Regions from separate parts of the Permianibacter fluminis genome, predicted to be linked through region 2. Evidence: predicted binding sites of a transcription regulator. Region 2 holds the regulator's gene; each other region holds the start of a gene.

Region 1 (3,274 bases), on a different contig from region 2:
CCGCAAAAGTGTCCGGTTCGGAAATCATTCTGACCAGCGAAGCAGGCGATGACATCACCATCGACAACCTGAACAGCATCACCAACACCAGCCAAATCACGGTGCAGGGTTATGATTACACCGGTCAGAACGCCTTGGCGGCCTCGACCGACATCCTGACCGAAGCAGCTGATGATGCGATGCGCGCCATCGGTACCGTTGCCCTGAACAGCGCCAAGTCGTTCACCAGCACTGCCAGTGCGGCGACGATTGACGGCACCACGACCGTCAACAGCGGTGCGCTTGATGATGTCACCACCGTCGATATTTCGACTGCGATTGGCGCCCAACAAGCGCTGAAGATCCTGGATGACGCGACCTCCTTTGTTGACAGCTCACGCGCCGCACTCGGTGCCGTGCAAAACCGTCTGCAAAGCACCATCGCCAACCTGGGCAGCGCGATCGAGAACCTGTCGGCCTCGCGCTCACGCATCCGTGACACTGACTTTGCTGCCGAAACAGCCAACCTGACCAAAAACCAGGTGCTGCAACAGGCGGGCCTAGCGATTCTGGCGCAAGCCAACGCCTCGCCGCAAAGCGTACTGTCGCTGCTGCAGTAAGTGGCGGATAAGGAACGGCAATGATGAACCGCCGCTCCCCACGGGCGCACACTGGCTACGGTCGAAAGACCGTAGCCTTCGGTGCGGTCGCAAACGTTGTAAGCCCTTTGCGACACGCTGCACTGACAAGTGCGGCAGCAGTTGCAGGAGACGACCATGTCAACTGATCTCAGTCTGACTGGTGGACCCCGCGTGCCCGTCAACATCGCTACGCCTGCCAACGGCAACAATGTGGTGAGCTTGCGCCCTGCCGCCCGGCAAGAAGTTGCCGCGCCAGTCGCGCAATCCGAGATTCAGGCCAAACCGGCTGCCGAAGAACAAACGACGGCCCGACGTCTGGAACAGCAAAGCAAGGCCGAAGTGGAAGCGCTGCGGGCCAAGGTTGAAGAACTCAACCAGAATGCCCAGAGCGTCCGTCGCAGCCTGCGCTTTGATGTCGATGACGACACCGGAATCACGGTAATCACGGTTCGCGACCGGGAAACGGATGAAGTTATCCGCCAGATCCCGTCGGAAGAATTGCTGCAACTGGCCCGCTATTTTGCGGCCGCCAGCGAAGGTCAGGTCGATAGTAAAGGGTTGTTGTTGCGCGCTGAGGTTTGACAGTCAAGCTCAGTCTCCGCCCTGCAGGGATGTAGGGTGTGCCGGCTGCTGTCTGGAACAGCAGCGGCCATTGCCAGCCATCCTGATGATGGCTTGGCATGGGGGTTGCTCTCGCTTTGCCTGAATGCGTGTAGTGATAGTGCGTTACGGCCGCATCCGGGCCGACACCGACACGATACAGGAGTGGTTCCATGGGACTCATATCTGCTGCAGGTTCCGGCTCTGGCCTCGATGTCGATTCGATCATCAAGGCCTTGGTCAACGCCGAGCGCGCGCCAGTCGAGCAGCGACTGAACCGGCAAGAAGCCCAGACCACCACGACGCTGACCGGTATCGGTTCGCTGTCATCCATTCTTGGCACGCTGAAAACCGCGCTGCAAAAGCTCGACTCAGCCTCCGATTTCAAACTCCGCACCACCTCTCTGTCGCAGAGTGGTTACGTCACGGTCACTCCGGGTGAAACAGCCAGCAGCACCAGCTTTTCGGTGGAAGTCGTTTCCTTGGCGACCGGCAGCAAGCTCGAATCCGGGGTCATAGCCGGCGGTTCCAGCGCAACCTTTGGCGATGGTTCGCTCGATTTTTCTGCTGGCGGCAATACCTTCTCGGTTGCAGTTTCCGCAACTGACACCCTGACCCAGATCCGCAACAAGATTAACAATGCGACGGGCAATTTTGGTGTCACTGCGACCATCACGACGACCGACGCTGGCACCAAACTGGTTTTCAACTCCAAGATTACCGGCACCGGCAAAGATCTGGTCGTCACCAATACCAATGCCGCGCTGAACTCCATCTCGACCGGCATGAGCTCGACGCAGGCGGCCGCCAATGGCCAAATCAAGATCAACGGCAATGTCGTTACCGGCACCAGCAACACCTACAGTACGGCGGTCGAAGGCATCACCATCACGGCGCTGAAAACCAACACCGCAGCGGAAACTACCGAAGTGACCATTGCCGAGGACAAATCGGCAGTGAAAAAAGCGGTGGAAGAATTCGTCAAGGCCTATAACAGCGCCTTTTCCGAGATCAGTAAACTGACCAGCAACGTCAAAGGCGCCGAAGGTCCATTGGCCGCCGACAGCTCAGCCCGCAGCATCACCCAGCGGCTGCGCAATCTGTTGACCGGTTCGGTCAGCAGTGTCGATAGCGAATTTGGTAGCTTGGCCGCTATCGGCGTGACGACATCCAGAACCGGCACGCTGGAATTGAACAGCAGCAAACTGGATACAGCGCTGAGTAGCGGCTTTGACAAGATTGTCTCGCTATTCAGTGCAACGGATGGCCTCGCCCAGCGCACCATCAGCTATATCGATTCGCAGACCGGATCGAACGGCGCGCTGCAAAGCCGCACCACCACACTGAACCAGGATCTGCAACGAATTGCCGGCCAGCGCGACTCGCTGTCGCTGCGGCTGGAAAAAATCGAAACCCGTTTGCGCGCTCAGTATGGCGCGCTGGATGCGCTGGTTGCCCAGTTCAACGGAACGTCCACCTTTATCAGCCAGAACCTGGCAAGCATGTCTACCGGTTCCAAGAAATAGTCAGGCTTTCAGGCACTCGCTACGCCATTACCGTCGTTTGGAGATCGTTTTCATGTCCATGCAATACGCCAAGCAGTACGCCAAAATCAGCGCCAGTTCGGAAACCGAATCCGCCGATCCCCATCGACTGATTCAGATGCTGATCGACGGTGCGCTGGCCAAACTGGTCGTCGCCAAAGCAATGATCGAACGCCGCGACGTCGCCAAAAAAGGCGAAAACGTCAGCTGGGCCATTTCGATCATCGGCGGCCTGCAAGCCAGTCTGGATCTGCAAAAAGGCGGTGAAATCGCCCAAACACTGAATGCCCTGTACGAATACATGACCATACGCCTGGCGCAGGCGAGCGCCAACAATGATGCCTCGGGGCTGGATGAAGTCATCCATCTGATGAAGACCATCAAGGAAGGTTGGGATGGCATTCGGCCACAGGCAGTCGACATGTTCAAAGACAATCAAGCCTCCGAGCGCAGCCCCGCATGAGTCCGGCATTGGCGGAAATCGTCGCGCTGAGCGAAAAACTGCAGGCC
Region 2 (3,274 bases):
CCTGCAAGCGGCGCAAATTCAGCTGACCGAAACCGGCGATCAATTGAATGATCTGGCCGCAACCGGCAATCCGGCGATTTTCAGCCGGCGCGAAGGCGATGCCCAGCCGATTGAGGGCCAAGCCAATCAGCTGCGCTATCTGGGCAGCAAGGAATATCTCTACCTTGAAGGCAGTGCCAAGCTGATTCAGGGCAAGACCACCTTCGAGCACAGCGTCATTGAATACGATGGCCAGCGCAAACTGACCACCGCGCCCAAACGTGATGGCGAGCAGGTCAAGATCACCCGGGTGCAGGAAAATGTCGCGCCAAAAACCGACACTGCGACAAAGGATCAACCGAAAAAGGATAACCCGTGAGCAGTACGCTACTGGTGCAGCATTTGGCCAAAGCTTACAAAGGCCGACAAGTTGTCAAAGATGTTTCACTGACGGTTCGTCAAGGCGAAATCGTCGGTTTGCTGGGGCCAAACGGGGCCGGTAAAACCACCTCGTTCTACATGATCATCGGTCTGGTCAATGCCGATGCCGGCAGCATCCAGATTGACGACGAGGACTTGTCCGGCGAGCCGATGCATGTGCGCGCGCGCAAGGGCATTGGCTATTTGCCGCAGGAAGCCTCGGTGTTTCGCAAGCTCAGCGTAGCCGACAATATTCTCGGCATTCTGGAACTGAATCCGGCATTGACCGATGCGGATAGGCAGCAGAAGCTGGAGGCCTTGCTGGACGAGTTTCACATCGGACATTTGCGCAAAAGTCTGGGCATGGCATTATCGGGCGGTGAACGCCGCCGCGTCGAAATTGCCCGGGCGCTGGCCGCCGAGCCGCGCTTCATTTTGCTTGACGAACCGTTCGCCGGTGTCGACCCGATCTCGGTGCTGGAAATCAAGCGCATCATCCAGCACCTGCGCGATCGGGGCCTCGGCATTCTGATTACCGATCACAATGTCCGTGAAACCTTGACGGTTTGTGAACGCGCGTACATTGTCAGCGAAGGCCGACTGATTGCCGATGGCGCACCGGAAGCGATTCTGGCCAACCAGCAGGTCCGGCAAGTGTATCTGGGAGAACATTTCACGCTGTAAGCCGATCAGATTCTGCAGATTGGTTTATAGTGAAGTTAAGGGCGCCGCGACCACAGACGGCACTGACATGGTAGTCAAACCAGAAGAATGAAACCCTCACTCCAACTACGCATCAGCCAACAGCTTACGATGACGCCGCAATTGCAGCAGGCGATCAAGCTGTTGCAGCTGTCCAGTCTGGAGTTGCAGACCGAAATCCAGCAGGCGCTGGACTCCAATCCCATGCTCGAAGTCAGTGAGCCGGGTGACGAAGCCGACGACGGCTTCGAGGCGGTCGAGCAAGAACAAGCCAGCGAACGCGATCAGAATGAAAGCGCCGCCGATCGCGCTGACAGCGAGGCCGAATTCAGCGGTACCGACTTTTCCGACAGCAATTATGCCGATTCGGACTATGCCGACAGCCGCGCCGGCGAGAGCGACTTTGGCGAGCCGGAATTTTCCAGCAGCGCCAGCGGTAGCGAAGCTGATCGTGAATTGGGGGCTGACGAGCACACACCTGACACCAGCGAAGCTTTGCAACAGCAAGATCTGAATGCGGAATTGCCGGTCGATGCCCAGTGGGAAGATTGGGACTTCAGTTCGCCTGCCGGTGGCAGCGGCAATCGGGAAGGCGATGACGATTACGAATTCCAGGGCGAGACCCGGGAAAGTCTGCATGACCATTTGCGCTGGCAACTGAATCTGACCCCGTTCAGCGACACCGATCGCGCGATCGCCGAAGCCATTATCGACGCCATTGATGACGACGGCTATTTGCGCACCAGCTGCCCGGATCTCTACGAAAGCCTGAATGAAGAAGGCAATCTCGATCTGGACGAAGTCGAAGCCGTGCTGCGGCGCCTGCAGCAATTTGATCCGCCTGGGGTCGCTGCCCGCGATTTGCGCGAGTGTCTGCTGTTGCAGCTGCGGCAGGCCCGCAACGGCAATGATCGGATAAGCCAAGCTGAGCTGATCGTCCGCGACTATTTGCCGTTGCTGGCCGCGCGCGATTTCAAAACCCTGATGCGGAAAACCCGGCTCAGCGAAGATCAGCTGCGTGACGCCATTGCCGCGATACAGCGGTTGAATCCGCGGCCCGGTAGCGCGATGACCCAGAACGCTGCCGAATACGTCACCCCGGATGTCATTGTCAGCAAGAAACGCAATCGCTGGACGGTGGAGCTGAATCCGGAAATTGCGCCACGGCTGCGAATCAACTCCAGTTACGCCAGCCTCATCCAGCGCACCCGCACCGCCGCCGACAACAGCTTCTTGCGCAACCATCTGCAGGAAGCCAAATGGTTCATCAAGAGCCTGCAAAGCCGCAACGAGACGCTGCTGAAAGTCGCGACCTCGATCGTCGAGCAGCAGATTGGTTTCTTCGAGCATGGCGAAGAAGCGATGAAACCGATGGTGCTGGCCGATATCGCCGAGCTGCTTGGCATGCACGAGTCGACCATTTCGCGGGTGACCACCCAGAAATACATGCACACCCCACGCGGCATTTTTGAACTGAAATATTTTTTCTCCAGCCATCTGGCAACCACCGCCGGCGGCGAAGCTTCGAGCACCGCCATCCGCGCCCGTATCCGCAAACTGATCGATTCTGAGGAGGCCAACAAACCCCTGAGTGACAGTCAAATTGCCCAGATTCTGGCGAAGGACGGCATTGTCGTGGCACGGCGCACGGTCGCGAAGTACCGCGAAGCCATGTCCATACCGCCATCCAGCGAACGCAAGACGCTGGGCTGAGCCCGACCGACGTATTGGTCAGGCAACAAGTGTTTAGCAAGCGAGTCTGAGTAGCGACTCAGAAAAGAGGGTCTGGAGCGACACTCCAGAAATAGGTTCCACACCAGGCGCGGCAAGGTTGGCTGGCGTTGGGGTGGGAAAGCAGAACCGGGTTTGACCGGTGTCAACGGGACCAGCTTGAAAAGCCGGCCACCATGCACCATGTTGTAAGTGCAGCCATGATGAGGGAACCGCCGCTGCCAGCGACGACCTTTGATCTGGCGCCGAAAGAGGAAGCCACTATGCAAATCAACCTGACCGGCCACCATGTCGAGATCACTGACGCTCTGCGCAGCTTCGTCAATGACAAATTCGAGCGGCTAAACCGCCATTTTGATCACATCAATAACGTCCATGTCATTCTGAGTGTGGAAAAACTGCGTCAGAAAGCCGAAGCCAAACTGCACGTCAACGGCGGCGA
Region 3 (3,274 bases), on a different contig from region 2:
CGGGTCGGACCAACGCGCTCCATCAGCTGCGACTGATGCTGCCATTGCCGGGACCGCATGCGCTGGGGACCAAAGCGCCGCAGCCATAGCTCAGCATGATTATCGGCGCGAAAAACAACCGTCACCGGAACCTCATCCTGTGCGCGTGGCAAGCCTGCCAATCGAGCGCACAACCAGGCCAAGGGATGTCGCGCGCCACGGATCTGGCAGCGGCCTGTCACGCACCGCTCACCTTGTAGCAGTGGCCCATGCATTGCCTGCACAGCAACCGGCAACTTGGCATAACGTTCGGCCAGAATACGTTGATACAGCGACGGCGGCAGTGATGAATCAGTCATGAGTGGGCCGCTCATCGCAACGGAAATGAATATCCAGATCGCGGGCTTCGGCAACAAACTCCGCCAAGGTAAATTGCTCCAGACACGGCCGGGCGCCGCTGATCATGGCGGCACCGCTGGCAAGTTTTTTCGCAAGAACGGCGGCAGCGATGGTCGGCACAAACGGGCCGTCGCCACTGCCAGCCAGCAACTGCCATTGCTGGCAACGCACTTGCTGCGCGTGATCACGCCCGGCCACGGTCACGACCATACCGCCGGAATCAGAGCCAAACCGTTCGAACCAGCGACTCATTCGGGCCAGGCGGCCGGCATGGCGTGACCAATCTCGCACCCAACCCAATCGCCGTAGCCACGACAATCCGTACAAGCCCAGATGCAGAAATGACAGTTCGAGCCCCGCTGAAAATTGCACCGATTGCACGCCACGATAATGCTCCGGAAACAAACTCAGATCGGGCACGTCGCAATGTGCCAACCAGCGTCTGCCAACGGGCGCAGGAAAGGAATGGCGATGCAGATTTTGCCAACCATACACCGTCCGCCAGCGCCCGCCTTGCCAGATCTGGCTCGGTTTGCCGACGTAACTCAAAATGGCGGCAACAGTCGCCTCGCCCCGTTCGGTACGATTACCGGGCGCGATGGCGATATCAATCCTATCCACCTGCGCCAAATCAGCGCTCAATGCCTGCATGACAGCCGACGAAAGCCCCGGTACCGAACTGGCGCCGCTGATGACTACTCGGTCTTGCGCACGCGCCTCCGCATCCAGTTGGCTGATGCCTGTGACAAAATCGCGACCATCAGCCAGATCGATGTAATGCAGACCGGCAGCGAGACAGGCGCGGGCAACGCGATAGTCCTGCCCCTGAAACGGGCCGCCGGTATGAATCAGCAGCTGGGCGCCTGACTCTTTCAGCTCAGCCGGCAGCGTGGCGGACTGGGCATCGATCACCAGCGGTGTGCAGTGCGCGCTTGCGCCACCGGTGCGCAGCGTCGCCACCAGTTGCTCGGCTTTCTGACCGGAGCGGCCAGCCAGCAGCAATTCCAGGTCCGGCACCCGCGCCAACCGCGCACTCAGCCGACGACCAAAATTGCCGTATGCGCCAAGAATCAAAATCCGATATGGCTTCACGTTTTTTCTACCAGCGTGACACGCAAGGTATCGGCGGCTCCGCAGCACCAAGGCAAAAAAAAGAGCAGGTTTTTTACCTGCTCTTTTTCGAATGCAGCCTGATGATGATGGGCCCTACCGAAGTACCACGCTCAGGCTTCGCCTTTCGCTGCCTTCGCTTTTTCGGTGGCGTCTTTCAGCAGCGGCATCAGCTCGCCTTTGGCAAACATCTCGGTGACGATGTCGCAACCGCCGATCAGTTCACCGTTGACCCACAGTTGCGGGAAGGTCGGCCAGTTGGCGAATTTCGGCAGCTCGGCGCGGATGTCCGGGTTGGCGATCACATCAACGTAGGCGAACGGCTGGCCGCATTGCAGCACCGCTTCGGCGGTGCGGGCCGAGAAGCCGCACATCGGCAGCTTTGGTGAACCTTTCATGTACAGCACGACGGTATTGTCGGCGAGTTGTTTCTGGATTTTCTCGAGGGTGTCCACGGCGCTTGGCTCCACTGACGACAGGAATGGCGGCTATTGTACCCGAGCCGGTCCCGCCGAGTCCTGACCAAACAAAAGGGCTGCCACGCAGCCCTTTTCCCGGTTCCCTGTCACGGAACCACCAACTGACCTGCCCGGGTTACAGGAAGGCCATCAACCCCAGCAAAACCAGGGTCAAACCGACGCCACAGTGGATCACGCCTTTGACGGTCGTCATCGGGCCGAGCTTGCCGGCAATGCCGTTGACTTCCAGCGCGCCGATCAGGGCAATGGCGATCCAAATCTTGATGCTGCCGAGGTCAAACATGCCGAACGGCATGTGGGCACCAGCCCCCATGAAGAACAGCATGGCCAGCGAGAACATCACGTTGGTGCGCGAAGCCAACAGCGCTTTCGGGCCGGCGGCAGCGGCTTCCGGCAGGGCGGCGCCGCCCTGCGCCACTTGCGTAGTCGAGGCGATGACGATCTTCTGGTTCGGCCAGATGATCAGCCAGACGTTCAGGAACATCAGGGTACCGAGCAGCACGCCGAAAAACAGCGTGTCGGTGATGTTGGCACCGCGCAGCGCCAGGATCAGCGCGCCGCTGACGAAGGTCCACAAGGCGCCAAAGCGAAACCAGTTCAGTGCCCGCGGCAACTGCTTCTGGATCATGTTGCTCTTGGTGGCAGCCTCAGCTTCCTTGAAGAATTCGCCTTGAATGAAGTTGAAGTAATACAGCGTGCCGATCCAGACCACGCCGAAGAAAAAGTGCAGCCAACGCAAGCCGATTTCGGCGCCGGCGTGTGAAAACAATGCCTCCATGATGCCCTCCTGTTCTTGTTGATCGCCCGATTGATCGTCCAGTCGAGGCGATGGGACTGTTTTAATGAATGTGCGTACCCGCACAAAGTCGAAGCCGCCCGATTCTAGCGCTCCGGCATGAGGTTTTGCACAGGGTTCATTTGTCGCGTCGCGGTACTTCCCTTAAGATGCGCAGCCTTTTTTCCCCGGCTTACCCTTAGTTTTGCTTGGGGTATTGCCGTTTTTACGCTATCTGCTGGAGATCCCGTCATGGCGTTCGAACTGCCTCCCCTGCCTTACGTCCGCACCGCGCTGGCCCCGCATATCTCGGAAGAGACCCTGAATTTCCATTACGGCAAACACCACCAGACCTATGTTGACAACCTGAACAAGCTGGTGCCGGGCACCGCTTTTGAAGGCAAGTCGCTCGAAGAGATCATGAAGAGCTCGCAAGGTGGCGTGTACAACAACGCCGCCCAGATCTGGAACCACACCTTCTACTGGCACTCGCTGGCGCCTAACGCCGGTGGCGAGCCGACCGGCGCGCTGG

Evidence for each region. The regulator sigma-54, encoded in region 2, starts transcription at its own class of promoters, with help from an activator protein. The targets are predictions, from matches to a motif close to ANTGGCATNNANNTTGCTNT.
Region 1: the regulator sigma-54 is predicted to act here: its motif matches at 1,295-1,314, upstream of fliD (flagellar filament capping protein FliD).
Region 3: the regulator sigma-54 is predicted to act here: its motif matches at 1,532-1,551, upstream of HPT27_RS09165 (saccharopine dehydrogenase family protein).

The regions. Positions count from the first base shown of each region.
Region 1 is NZ_JABMEG010000001.1:3,108,733-3,112,006, forward strand. It holds gene HPT27_RS13515 (flagellin N-terminal helical domain-containing protein) at 1-599, shown strand, start outside; gene HPT27_RS13520 (flagellar protein FlaG) at 756-1,202, shown strand; gene fliD (flagellar filament capping protein FliD) at 1,394-2,746, shown strand; gene fliS (flagellar export chaperone FliS) at 2,799-3,227, shown strand; gene HPT27_RS13535 (hypothetical protein) at 3,224-3,274, shown strand, end outside.
Region 2 is NZ_JABMEG010000003.1:106,762-110,035, reverse strand. It holds gene HPT27_RS18565 (LptA/OstA family protein) at 1-358, shown strand, start outside; gene lptB (LPS export ABC transporter ATP-binding protein) at 355-1,083, shown strand; gene HPT27_RS18555 (RNA polymerase factor sigma-54) at 1,171-2,814, shown strand; gene hpf (ribosome hibernation promoting factor) at 3,096-3,274, shown strand, end outside.
Region 3 is NZ_JABMEG010000001.1:2,114,101-2,117,374, reverse strand. It holds gene HPT27_RS09170 (DUF4166 domain-containing protein) at 1-338, opposite strand, end outside; gene HPT27_RS09165 (saccharopine dehydrogenase family protein) at 331-1,470, opposite strand; gene grxD (Grx4 family monothiol glutaredoxin) at 1,602-1,943, opposite strand; gene HPT27_RS09155 (urate hydroxylase PuuD) at 2,083-2,745, opposite strand; gene HPT27_RS09150 (superoxide dismutase) at 2,995-3,274, shown strand, end outside.